Regions from separate parts of the Phormidesmis priestleyi ULC007 genome, predicted to be linked through region 2. Evidence: predicted binding sites of a transcription regulator. Region 2 holds the regulator's gene; each other region holds the start of a gene.

The links. The regulator NtcA, encoded in region 2, controls nitrogen genes in cyanobacteria. The targets are predictions, from matches to a motif close to TTTGTANNNNNNNNTACAAA.
Region 1: C7B65_RS12110 (DUF3155 domain-containing protein) is a predicted target of NtcA. The motif match lies at 1,601-1,620, and genes of this name have one in related genera.
Region 3: glnA (type I glutamate--ammonia ligase) is a predicted target of NtcA. The motif match lies at 1,863-1,882, and genes of this name have one in related genera.

What each region holds. Positions count from the first base shown of each region.
Region 1 is NZ_PVWG01000011.1:90,957-94,972, forward strand. It holds gene C7B65_RS12100 (PadR family transcriptional regulator) at 1-380, shown strand, start outside; gene C7B65_RS12105 (cofactor assembly of complex C subunit B) at 458-985, shown strand; gene C7B65_RS12110 (DUF3155 domain-containing protein) at 1,253-1,600, opposite strand; gene C7B65_RS12115 (GAF domain-containing sensor histidine kinase) at 1,971-3,332, shown strand; gene C7B65_RS12120 (S-layer homology domain-containing protein) at 3,360-4,016, opposite strand, start outside.
Region 2 is NZ_PVWG01000009.1:92,322-96,337, reverse strand. It holds gene hisB (imidazoleglycerol-phosphate dehydratase HisB) at 1-157, opposite strand, end outside; gene fabI (enoyl-ACP reductase FabI) at 256-1,056, opposite strand; gene ntcA (global nitrogen regulator NtcA) at 1,371-2,042, shown strand; gene C7B65_RS10500 (hypothetical protein) at 2,127-2,564, shown strand; gene pgeF (peptidoglycan editing factor PgeF) at 2,575-3,351, opposite strand; gene C7B65_RS10490 (M23 family metallopeptidase) at 3,668-4,016, shown strand, end outside.
Region 3 is NZ_PVWG01000003.1:107,505-111,520, reverse strand. It holds gene C7B65_RS04490 (histidine kinase) at 433-834, opposite strand; gene apcB (allophycocyanin subunit beta) at 1,093-1,602, opposite strand; gene glnA (type I glutamate--ammonia ligase) at 2,082-3,509, shown strand; gene C7B65_RS04475 (metal ABC transporter solute-binding protein, Zn/Mn family) at 3,789-4,016, opposite strand, start outside.

The sequences.
Region 1 (4,016 bases), on a different contig from region 2:
AATTTGAGGATATCTATCAATTCTTTAAAGACCCACCACCTTTTTATCTCAACAAAGAGTTGGCGGTGTGCTACGTTCTCGCAGTTCTCTTGCGGGGCGACTCTTACGGAACCGAGCTGATCCAGTTATTGGAATCAGAACACCCTCTCTATCGTCTTTCAGATACGGTGCTTTATAGCGCCCTTAAGTTTCTTGAAGACGAAGAGATGGTAACAGGCTACTGGAAAAAAGTAGAGGGCAGAGGTCGTCCTCGTCGGATGTATCAGATTCGGCCTGAGGCAATGCCTCAAGCGCAAGATCTGGCAAAGCTCTGGCAAGATTATGCTGTTAAGCGTGATCACCATAACCGAGTGCCTCAAGCTAGTGGCTCAGAGCGATAAGTTATCCAGGTTCTAAAAGTTATCCATTGTTGACTAGACTGAAGTAGACAGGACGCTTTTACAACCTGGCTGATTTAATGAGTACCTCTGTCATTCCGTCTACTTTTTTTCTGACTATCTTGATGACGATCGGACTAGTCTTTTTTATCCGTGCGTCGGTCAAAGATCGAACTCAGGTGATCAGGTTAGCTTCTGACCAATCGGAAACGTCTTTGCTGACCCAGTTGCAGCAATATTTTGACCAGCGTGCCTACCGCGTTGTGTCGCTAGATGCTGCAAAGAACGAGGTCATCTTTGAGGGGACGGTTCGCCCTAGCCTATTTTTGGCAGGCTTCTTAATCCTGCTCGCAGCGACGGGGGCTTTGTGTCTCGTCTTAATGCTGTCTTACCTGTTTCCAGATCAGTCGAAACTTTGGCTGAGTTTATTGCTCCTGTCTCCGTTGGCAGGAGTATTTTATTGGCGCGGTGCGGGGCGATCGGAGCAAGTCTCACTCAAGATTGAGTCGGTGCCTGATGCAGCGACCAAGAGCTTAATTACTGTCAAAGCGCACCGTGACGAATTAGCAGAGCTACAGCGCCTTCTAGGATTAAAGACGGCTACCTAAAAGCCTCCCAAAAAAGTCCCCTCAAGGTTCTCAACTTGAGGGGACTTTTTGATCAGATAGTGTCAAACCAAGCAAACGAAATACTTCTAGCTCAAGACAGATTTGAACGATCGTCGTCAGACTTTACAATTGTCCCAGGCTACGTCATCTCTGCTTGATGAATCAAACGTTCACTGACCTCGCTTAACGCTTTTATCGTTTCACTAACGCTTAACTGATAAAAACAACAGTCAGGCTAAACGAGGGGTGTGTGGAGTGTTCTAATCTCTAATGACTCTTTGCAGAAGCCCCAATGGGTTCTAGCTCGTCGTCATTGGTCTTTAAACTGGGGAACAGAAAATGGTTTTCTTCGACATATTGCGCCCCGAAGAGACCCTTCTCAGCCCAGAAATACCGATCTGTGGTATGCTCGTTTCTCTTAACCAGCAATAGCGCAGGAGGAAGAATGCCTTCGGAATGGATGAACTTTCGAGCTGCCGTGACCGGTTTGTCTTCGCCACACTCGATGCTGTATTGAGGCACATGTTCTAAGATTCTGCGCCCCTCTTGCCGCCGCCGACTTTTACGCTTACGTCTCCTTGCCAAACCCCTTACCTCCTTAATCCTAACTGTCAAGTTGTAGTGATCGTTACAAAAGCCGTCGCAAGTATAGCGGCTCTGGCTCTAGATATCAACTTCCCTTAACGCAACGATACAAAATTTCAATTTTCTGGCTTTTCGTCGTCAAGAACACGAGCTGAATGTCGCAGCCTGGCACTTGTTAACCTTAAACTGATCGGCTGTAACTGCATGTAGGGGCGCTGTTGAACCACAGACTAATAGTTCTGAACTGGAAATTGGTTTGACCTTAAGCCAGCAAAATCGGCAGTTCAGTGTTTAATGTCTAGTGTTCTATGAGCGTGGAGTGATGCCGCTACTACTAACTTACGAGGGTTCAATGCTTAAGTCAATCTTAATTTAAGCCGAGGTATCTGAGGGCATGTTGATGCCGACTAGTTCAGAATTTGTAGAGTTGTGTCGATCGCAGGTCGCTCTACTGACTCAAGTGTTAGGAGCTTCACTCAGCGCGGTCTATTTAACCGAAGAATTGGTCGAGGGAGCAGAGGCTCAGATCGTGCCAATAGCGACCTACCCTGAATCGGTGGCATTAGAAAAATCGAGCCGCTTTGTGTTACCTCCAGGAAGTGACGTGGCTGCTGCAAATTCTCGACAGATTTCTGCGGGTGTTCGCGTCGATGAACCCTTGTCTACTGATTCTGACGAGCCAATCGATGCTTCTGCCGTGTCTCAACGTCTCAAGGGTGGCCTGGTCGAGCAACGGCAGGTTGTGTTGCCACTCGTTCATGAAGGGATGGTTTTGGGTTTGTTAGTGACTGAACGCAGCGATCGTCCGTGGACTACCTGGGAGCGCAGCCAGATTGAGCGAGTTGCTGCCACGATCGCCTTGGCGTGCGTGATGGATCAACGCGCTCAGTGGCTAGATCAAACCCGCCACGAGCAGAGACTTTTGCAAAACGAGCAGCATGATGTTTTAGATAATTTGCTGCATCAGTTCAAAAATCCGCTCACGGCCCTTCGCACGTTTGGCAAACTTTTATTGAGACGATTGCGACCAGAAGACTCAAACCGGGAAGTCGCAACGAGCATTGTACGAGAAAGCGATCGCCTCCAAGACCTATTGCAGCAGTTTGATCGGGCGATCGATTTAGAGGATGTAGACCTGATCTCAGTGGAAATAGATCAGGAGTCACAATCAGCGAAAAGTAGACCGATTCCTTTACTTCCGGCAGGGGTTTTAACGGGTTCAAGTCTGACCTTAGAAGCCTGTTCAGTCACTGATATCTTGCAGCCGCTGTTGAGTTCTGCCGAGGCGATCGCGCAAGAAGAAGAGCTTTCGATTCGAGCGTTGATTCCAACTAATTTGCCGCTTGTGTGGGCAAACTGTGGAGCATTGCGCGAGGTCTTGAGCAACTTGATTGACAACGCGCTCAAATACACTTCACCCGGCGGACAAGTCCATATTCGAGTCAATGCTCTAGACGATCGTGTCATCCTGCGCGTGACCAACACAGGGCAAGGAATTCCACCACAAGATTTGCTCCACTTGTTCGAGCGGCACTATCGAGGCATGCAGGCAATGACTGAGATTCCGGGGACGGGATTGGGGTTAGCGATCGCGCGTCGCTTAGTCGAGCAAATGCACGGCGAAATTGAAGTCTTTAGCCCCATGCAAAATGACGGCTGGATCTCAGAAGATTCTGACCAGCCGCCAAAAGAGCCAGGAGCCACATTTGTGGTGAAGCTAGCGGTTGCAGAAGTGAGGGATGAAACAGCACAAGACGCTTAAAGTTCAATCCCCCATCTTTCTGCCTACTTATTGGGATTGGGGCAAGACCAGATCGGCATTTAGCCGCAGATTGAGGTCAGAATTGGGCTGGATAGAAATCAGATCCACGCGATCGCCGCCAAAGATCAGACCCGCCAACGCACCTGCACCCGTGCCAATCAAGACTTCCCCAGCTTTGATGTTGCGATCGCCCGTCACCGCAGAGATGCCCGCCGCCGCCGCAGAACCCAACGCGGCACCTTTGAGAATCGTGCCAGTGTTGGAACCGCGACGAATGGTTTCGGTTGTGGTAATTGGGTTAGAGGTGGCATCGATCGGGATCGGTTGCCCATTGACTACGGTCAATTGGGTGGCAACAAACTGTGCCTGATTTTGAGACACCACCAGTTGACCCGCCACCTGGCTTCCCGCCGGAATCAACACTGCTCCGGTAGAGGTGACGATGTTTTGAGCGACTTCAAGCGTGATTGGGGTCGGGTTTGGCTCATTCTTGGCTAACAAAATCCTGTCTGCTTTTGTATAGCGCACAGAAAGTGAGGTTCCAGCAGGAATTCTCACTTGTCCTTGAGGAGGCGTGACCGCTTGACCCACAATGAAGGGAGACTGAATTGCGGCAACCTGTCCACTGCTGACCAATGCCTGAAAGATAAAGGCAGCCGTTTCGGCGCGGGTTTCAACCTGATT
Region 2 (4,016 bases):
TTCCCGTTTTGGCAACGCACTGACCTGTGCCATCTAAGTTGAGGCTGATATGCACATCGGTTTCACCTGTTTTGCGGCTGACCGAGGCAGTCCGATTCCCTTCAGGAATGTAGGAAGGCGCAACTTGAAGACGATCGCTGGTCTGCATAGGAGTCATTTTGAAGATTATTTTCCATTATCTCTGCAATCCAAAAAATCCAGCAGCATTTTATTTTAGTCAACACTGCTGGATTTGCTGGTGGGGCGATCGCGTCCCTACTCTGCCGCGCTTTTTGATCCCGTCATCCCCATGATTTCGTATCCAGCATCAACGTAGATCGTTTGTCCCGTAATGCCGCTAGACAAATCACTACACAAAAACGCTGCCGTATTGCCGACTTCTGTTTGAGTCACCGTCCGACCCAGAGGAGCCACCGCTTCAACGTGGTGAATCATATCTAAAATTCCGCCCACCGCCGACGAAGCCAACGTCCGAATCGGGCCGGCTGAGATCGCGTTAACTCGAATATTTTGTGCCCCCATCTCAGAGGCGAGATATCGCACATTCATTTCTAATGCCGCTTTTGCAATCCCCATGACATTGTAATTGGGGATCACTTTCACACCGCCAAAATAGGTCATCGTGACAATGCTGCCGCCGTTGGTCATCAAAGGTTTTGCAACGCCAGCCAGCTTGATTAACGAATAAGCACTGATGTCAAGAGCCGTGGTGAACCCAGCGCGACTCGTTTTGCTAAAGTCGCCAGACAGATCGTCTTTACTGGCAAAGGCTAGACAGTGAATGAGAATATCTAGCTGATTCCATTGGTCGCGCACCGTGTCAAACGTCGCCTGAATCTGGTCATCGTCCTGAACATTTAACGGCAAAAATAAGCTGGGCTGCAATGGCTCTACGAGTTCGGCAACCTTTTTCTCCATCCTTCCCCGTTCATCGGGCAGGTAGGTGATGCCAAGATTTGCGCCCGCTTTGTGGAGTTGTTGAGCAATGCCCCACGCGATCGACTTGTTATTGGCAATTCCAGTCACCAGAGCGTTTTTTCCAGTCAGGTTCAACATAGACATTCATTTCAATAGCATCTACAAGACTACAGTGCGACGGGTAACGGTTGAAGTGCAAATCGCTTTACTTAGCGCTAGGATGTGGGCAAATCTTAATTGAGTTATTGAAAAACTTGAAGTAATAACAGAGTCCCTACCCGGTTTTCAGAAAACTTCCGGCTGCTAGAAGAAATAAGGTAGTATTAGGCACAAAAAGTACCGCGAGAGTGAGTTTAAGTGTTCTAAAGTCATCAATCTCTCACAGAAAAGTCTTAGATTAAGGCTCCGTCGATGACAGGGAGAAAATTGGAGTAGGAGTTACGACAAAGGAAATGGTAGTGACCAAAGAGCGACCCTTAGCAACGATGTTTCGTCAGATTGGTGGAGGAGCCTTCCCGCCAGTCGTAGAGACGTTTGAGCGCGGCAAGACGATTTTCTTTCCAGGCGACCCGGCAGAGCGGGTTTATTTCTTATTAAAAGGGGCAGTGAAGCTCTCTAGAGTTTATGAAGCAGGTGAAGAAATCACCGTTGCCCTACTGCGCGAGAATAGTGTCTTTGGCGTGTTATCGCTGATTACGGGGCAGCGTTCCGATCGCTTCTATCACGCGGTTGCGTTTACCCCGGCTGAGTTGTTGTCGGTGCCGATCGAGCAAGTCGAAAAAGCGCTCAAAGACAACCCCGAATTGTCAATGCTGATGCTGCGGGGTTTGTCGTCTCGAATTCTGCAAACTGAGATGATGATCGAAACTCTGGCCCATCGAGATATGGGTTCTCGCCTAGTTAGCTTCTTGCTGATTCTCTGCCGCGATTTTGGGGTTCCTGGTCAAGATGGGATCACGATCGATCTGAAGCTCTCACACCAGGCCATTGCTGAAGCGATCGGCTCAACTCGCGTCACAGTGACTCGGCTGTTAGGCGATTTACGTCAAGACAAAATGATCTCAATTCACAAGAAAAAAATCACGGTGCATAACCCAGTCACCTTGAGTCAGCAGTTCACTTAGTGATCAGGTAATTCCTGTAACTAATTGATCCTTGTTTCTGTAAATACGATATTCTGTAAAAGCACTAAATCGTAAATACAGAACATGGTTAATAAGAAAACTAAAACTGTCTCAAAATCTAATGGAACGTCAGCACCCACCAATCTGAATGAGTGGGCTGGTGGAAAAAGTGCTGAAGAAAGCCCTGCTCCTGAGGCCTCGGTGTCTGTCGCAGAAACTGTTGCAGCAGCAGTAAAACCTGTTGCCGAAAAAGCAGCTCACGTTGCTAAAAAGATCACAAAAACAAAAGCTGTCGCACCGATCGAAGGGGTGCCTGACGAAAAAGCAGTCGAAATCACCTCCAAAAAGTCCGCTAAAGATACTAAAGATCAGTCTTCTGAGAAATCAGTGAAAATGAAACGGCTGACTTTAGATATCTCTAAGCCGTTGCACAAAGCTATCAAAGCTAAAGCGGTCGAAGAAGGCATTCCGATGGTTGATATGCTGCGATCGCTGCTAGAAAAATATTATGGCAAAAACTAGAAGGCGGTGATTAGGTGCTGACGATGCCTGACCACTGAGCTTTCTTTAATTTTTCACGTCGGTATGAAAAGAAATTCAGAGAGTCTTGATAGGTGCAGTGAGGCGCGATCGCGATCTGTTCTTCGCCAAGTCCCAATCGCTCTAGTTGCAGAGCATTAACTCGTCGCACATCTAATCGCACTCGCCCCGATGTCGAGTCAGACAGCACTGGAGAATTGGGCATTTCTAGTAATCGTTCTACGTTCGCGTCTAAAGAACTTTCTAAATCGAGGTTGATGACAGTCGCTCCGACCTCGACTGCCACATGAGTAGAAACCTGATAGACTTCCCCTGCGATCGCTGGGCCCATCGCTACCCGCAAATCTTGAATTTGGCTCCCTTGCTGGCAGAGACGCGCGATCGTGCCGGGCACAATCTTTTGAGCCGTTCCCCGCCATCCCGCATGGACAGCAGCCACTTGACCTGTCTTGACATCCGCAATCAGCACTGGGGTACAGTCAGCGCTGCAAACCCACATCGCTTGACTGGCTTGCTCCGAAATTACTCCATCGGCATCGGGTAGATTCTCATTCGTTAACGGAGTTGGCATTTCTGACGGTGCCAACACGACGTTGCCATGCACTTGTTTAGCGCGATATGCCTGAGCAAATGGATACAACGCCTCCGTGATCTCAAAGGGCGATCGCGGTGCAAACTGTTGCGTAAAAAAGCCGTGTTTCCAGGGCGCTAGCAGACTAGACGTTAAATAGGGTAGATGATTCCAAGTTTGCCAGTGCCAAGTGTGCATGACTAATCGAGACTGCGGGGTGATAGGGTCACGTTCACTTTAGCAATCGATCGTTGTTTTTAGCCTTCTAGAAGCGCGTTAGCTTCGCTCCACGTAGTATTTGCCGCTTTGCGAGAAAGTCCGGGTGCGCTCAGAAGAACCTTGAAGAATATCTCTGGAGTAGACTGCGTGTTAAGTTTCGACAAAGGTAATGGTTGAAATATTATGATCTAAGCGATCGTTCTCGCAGGGCAGGTAAACTGGAACCTGGCAACGAGCATTCTCGACAAGTGTCACATTACACCAGCGCAGCAAGCAATTCGTGAGGAGATTGATCATGACTCAGCAACCCAACGTGACCCGCCAGAAAACTTTTTGGGGGCAACGTTTTTTAATCAGGCGGTTGAGTTACTTGAGCGGAGTTGGCATTTTGGGCAGTGGGGCAGCGATCGCTCAAGCTCCGTCTAATGTGCCCCCGGTGATCATTTCGGCTCCGTCAAGCTCTCAGTCTGCGTCGCCAGCAAGTGCCCTATCAAACGAGAGATTGTCATCTACGACCCTCGGTGCTGCTGCCCTAGCCCTGCCCGAACGTTCAGCCCCTGCCGATCAAGTGCAAATCGACGTGCAGCCTACCCAAACTTCTCCTGCTGTGACCCCGCCTTCAGAATCGTATGAGGCACCTAGCA
Region 3 (4,016 bases), on a different contig from region 2:
TCAATCTCTCCGGCTTGAGCAATGGCTTGTTCAGAACTCACGTTACTTAGTTACCAGAGTTGAGCAAGGGGCAGAATTCACTCTACCTCTTGCAGAGTGAGCTAATTTACCAGTTCTGAAACCCACATTCCGCCCTTTAAGTGCCACACTTAAATATTTAGCGCTGAAAGCCATATCTGGCAGTGGATACAAGGTTTTTGGTGCAAATGACCTATTTGAGCGCAATTGAAAATCACCCTGGCTTAGTGAGATAATCATCCAGCCAGAGCTTCTGTGAGCCCCATTGCCTCACTTAAATTATTCAATGTGCCAGTTGAAAGTGCGGAATGTCGGCCAGAACCGTGACATGCGAAAGTTTCCCTTCGTCTTTGTGCGCGTCCCAGCCCGGACAGGCACCTGATGCAACAGCGATTCTCCTTAATGGGTTAGTTTCTACTTGCTGACTGATGATTCGATCGCCCATTCGGTGCTGATCCACGGTTGGCAAGCTTGCAGCCCTAAAGTCGGATCTTTGTGATAATCGTCTCCGGTTTCCCAAACAATTACCGAGCGATCGGAGGCGATTAAATATAGATATTCGGCGGTGGGGTCATAGTTCACACCTACTTTGAGATTAGAGAAATCATCTTCACAAATCTCATAGCCAAATCGAACTACAATCTGTGCCAGCAAGCATTCTGGTGTGTCGCTGGCTTCTCCAGAGAGATCGCGCTCCTGCCAAAACTTATCGAGAAACCGCTCTAAAGTCGGTAGCACCTTATTGGGCGTGCCTCCTCGACTGGCATAAACGATCGCGGGGTTGCCCTCAACAATGATGTGACAAGGTGTAGCCATCTTAAAGGGATGAGGGATGAGTGAGCAAGGATGAACCCATCATTTCATATTTTTTGTGATTTCGACTCTTGTCTGCGATCGTGGTTTCTGAATCTGGGTTTTAGAAACCGATGCTGATCTGAAGGGTTAGAAAATAAGCCACGACATGACATAGGGGCAAAGCCTTCGGCGAACGCTTTCTTGGAATTTCCGAAAGCTGAACTACCGAGGGCTTTGCCCCTACGATCGCCGGATTAAAAACCGACCTGACAAACCTAATTAAAGGTCGTTTTCGCCCAATTCACGGGTCATGTAGTCAAAGGGCTGGTCAATAAACGAGGCTCCTTCAATGCCAGTTGCCGCAACCTGCTCTCTGACAATTTCTTTCATGATTTGAATGCCGCGCACGGTTGGGCCACTGGGAACCCCCAACGAGTTGTAGGTTTCTCGCAGACCTTCTAGCACTCGCTCATCTAGCACGTCGGTGTCTCCAGCGACCAGTGCATAGCTGGCATAGCGCAGATAATAGTCCATATCTCGCAGACACGCGGCATAGCGACGAGTGGTGTAAGCGTTGCCGCCGGGGCGAATCAGTTCGGGGAGTTCATCAAACAACCGTAAGCCTGCTTGCTTGACGATCGCCGCCGCATTGGAGTTGATTACTCCGGCCGCTTGCACACGCGCCATCCCGGTTGCAAAATAGGATTTTAAATCATCAACCGCATTGCGATCAAGATATCGCCCGGTGATGTCGTAGTTTCTAATCAGGCTTGTCACTGCATCGCGCATGAAATTCTTCTCCCAATTAATCCCGATAAACAGATCTGGTGTTTGTGGTTTTCTGATTAGAGCCTCGACCCACAGCAACTAGCCGAGCGCTCCATCAAATTCATCAAAATGATTTAGCGTAAGTCTACCACGCAGGGTTGAGCCGATTGAAATGCTGACAACGCTGATCCCCCTAGACGTTGTGAAACGTTACATTTTTACGTCCCAAGACGCAATCATAGTCGTTAACCTAAATTTAATTCTTGCTAACGACTAAGGATTTTGTAGTCTAAGATACAAAACTCCTGTATCGCTCTCCCTACGATGATTCACAGAACTCAGGGTCTAGCTCTAGAAAGATGCGCGATCGCCGCTTTTTCTTTAAAGACCTCATAAATCTTTCCGATTAAGGTGAAACATCTTAACTGAGCCGTATTCGTTCAACATCTTCTCAAACCCTTCTGAGAAGACTTTATTAGCCCCGATTCAAGGAGTAGTTCATGGCTGAGACTGCACAAGAAATTCTAAAGATGATTGAGGATCAGAATATTGAACTGATCGACCTCAAGTTTGTAGATCTTTATGGAATTTGGCAACACTGTACGTTCCACAAAAGTTTGATTGAGGAAGAATCTTTTCTCAACTCTGGGGGTGTAGCGTTTGACGGGTCTAGCATTCGCGGCTGGAAAGCCATCAACAGTTCTGATATGGCGATGGTGCCTGACCCCACCACTGCTTGGATCGATCCCTTCATGGAAGTGCCAACCCTGAGCATGGTTTGCACGATCGTCGATCCTCGCACCGGGCAAATGTATGAGCGTGACCCCCGATCGATCGCGCAGAAAGCCGTTGACTATTTGATCTCTACAGGAATCGGCGATAAAGTCTTCTGCGGCCCTGAACCCGAATTTTTTATCTTTGACGATGTTCGCTATGGGCAAGAGGGTCACACGGGCTACTATGCCGTTGATTCGAGCGAAGGTTCTTGGAATTCAGGCAGTTCTGAACCGGGCGGCAACCTTGGCTTTAAAATTGGCAAGAAACGGGGCTATTTTCCGGCGGCTCCCTCCGATACGCTGCAAGACATTCGGACAGAAATGCTGCTGACGATGGCGAAGTGTGGCGTGCCGATCGAGAAGCATCACCACGAAGTTGCTGCTGGTGGACAGTGTGAGCTAGGCATCCGCTTTTCTGACCTGGTACACGCGGCTGACTATGTGCAGACCTATAAGTATGTGGTCAAAAACGTTGCTCGTAAATATGGCAAGACGGCAACCTTCATGCCCAAGCCGATCCACGATGACAATGGCTCTGGAATGCACAGCCACATGTCAATCTGGAAAGATGGACAGCCGTTGTTTGCAGGCGACAAATATGCAGGCTTGAGCCAAATGGCGCTGCATTTCATCGGCGGCTTGATCCGCCACGCGCCTTCACTTCTAGCGTTCACTAACCCAACCGTAAACTCCTATAAGCGGTTGGTTCCTGGCTTTGAAGCTCCGGTCAACTTGGCATACTCGGCGGGGAATCGATCGGCATCAATTCGGATTCCGCTATCGGGCAGCAATCCTAAAGCCAAGCGATTAGAGTTCCGGTGCCCTGACGCATCGAGTAACCCTTACCTCACTTTTTCGGCGATGCTCTGTGCGGGGCTAGACGGCATCAAAAACCAGATTGATCCGGGCGAACCTTTGGATGTAGACATCTACGAAATGAGTAAAGAGGAATTGGCAAAAGTGCCCAAAGCACCCGCAAACCTCGGCGAAGCGCTGGCCAATCTGGAGAGAGATCACGAATTTCTCACGGCGGGCGGTGTCTTCCCAGAAGACTTCATCTATAACTGGATCGCGATGAAGATGGAGGGTGAAGTGAAGCCGATTAGCAAGTTGCCAACTCCCTACGAGTTTGAGTTGTATTACGACTGCTAGACCTAGATACTGTTGTCTCAGTGGAACAAATCCCTCAGTGAAGATTTTCATTGGGGGATTTGCTTTGGGAGGACACGATCGGTACTCTCTTTATTGAGCTATGCCCATTTCAAAAACAATTGCGATCGATCTAATACCAATTTCGGAAGCAATGGCGACTGATCGTTCGATCCGACGGGGCACGGCATGCCATGCCCCTACCGTATTCCGTGCTCTCGTGTGGATCTGTCGCGTTCACAAATCAAATTGGTATTACAGAATCAGGTTAGAAATATCGACTTATTTTGCTGTTAACGGGGTAAATTGTCCTCCCAATCCTTCAACGATCGTTTTTGTATTCGCAACGAGCATTTTCTGGTAAGTGTCCCCTTCGCTTCCGGCTTCTCCTAATCCATCTGCATAGAGTTCTCGATCGGAAACTTTCACGTTTGCTTCTTTGGCAACCGCTTCGATCAACTTAGGATTAAGGGTGAGTTCAGCAAAGATCGTTGGAACCTTATCATCTTC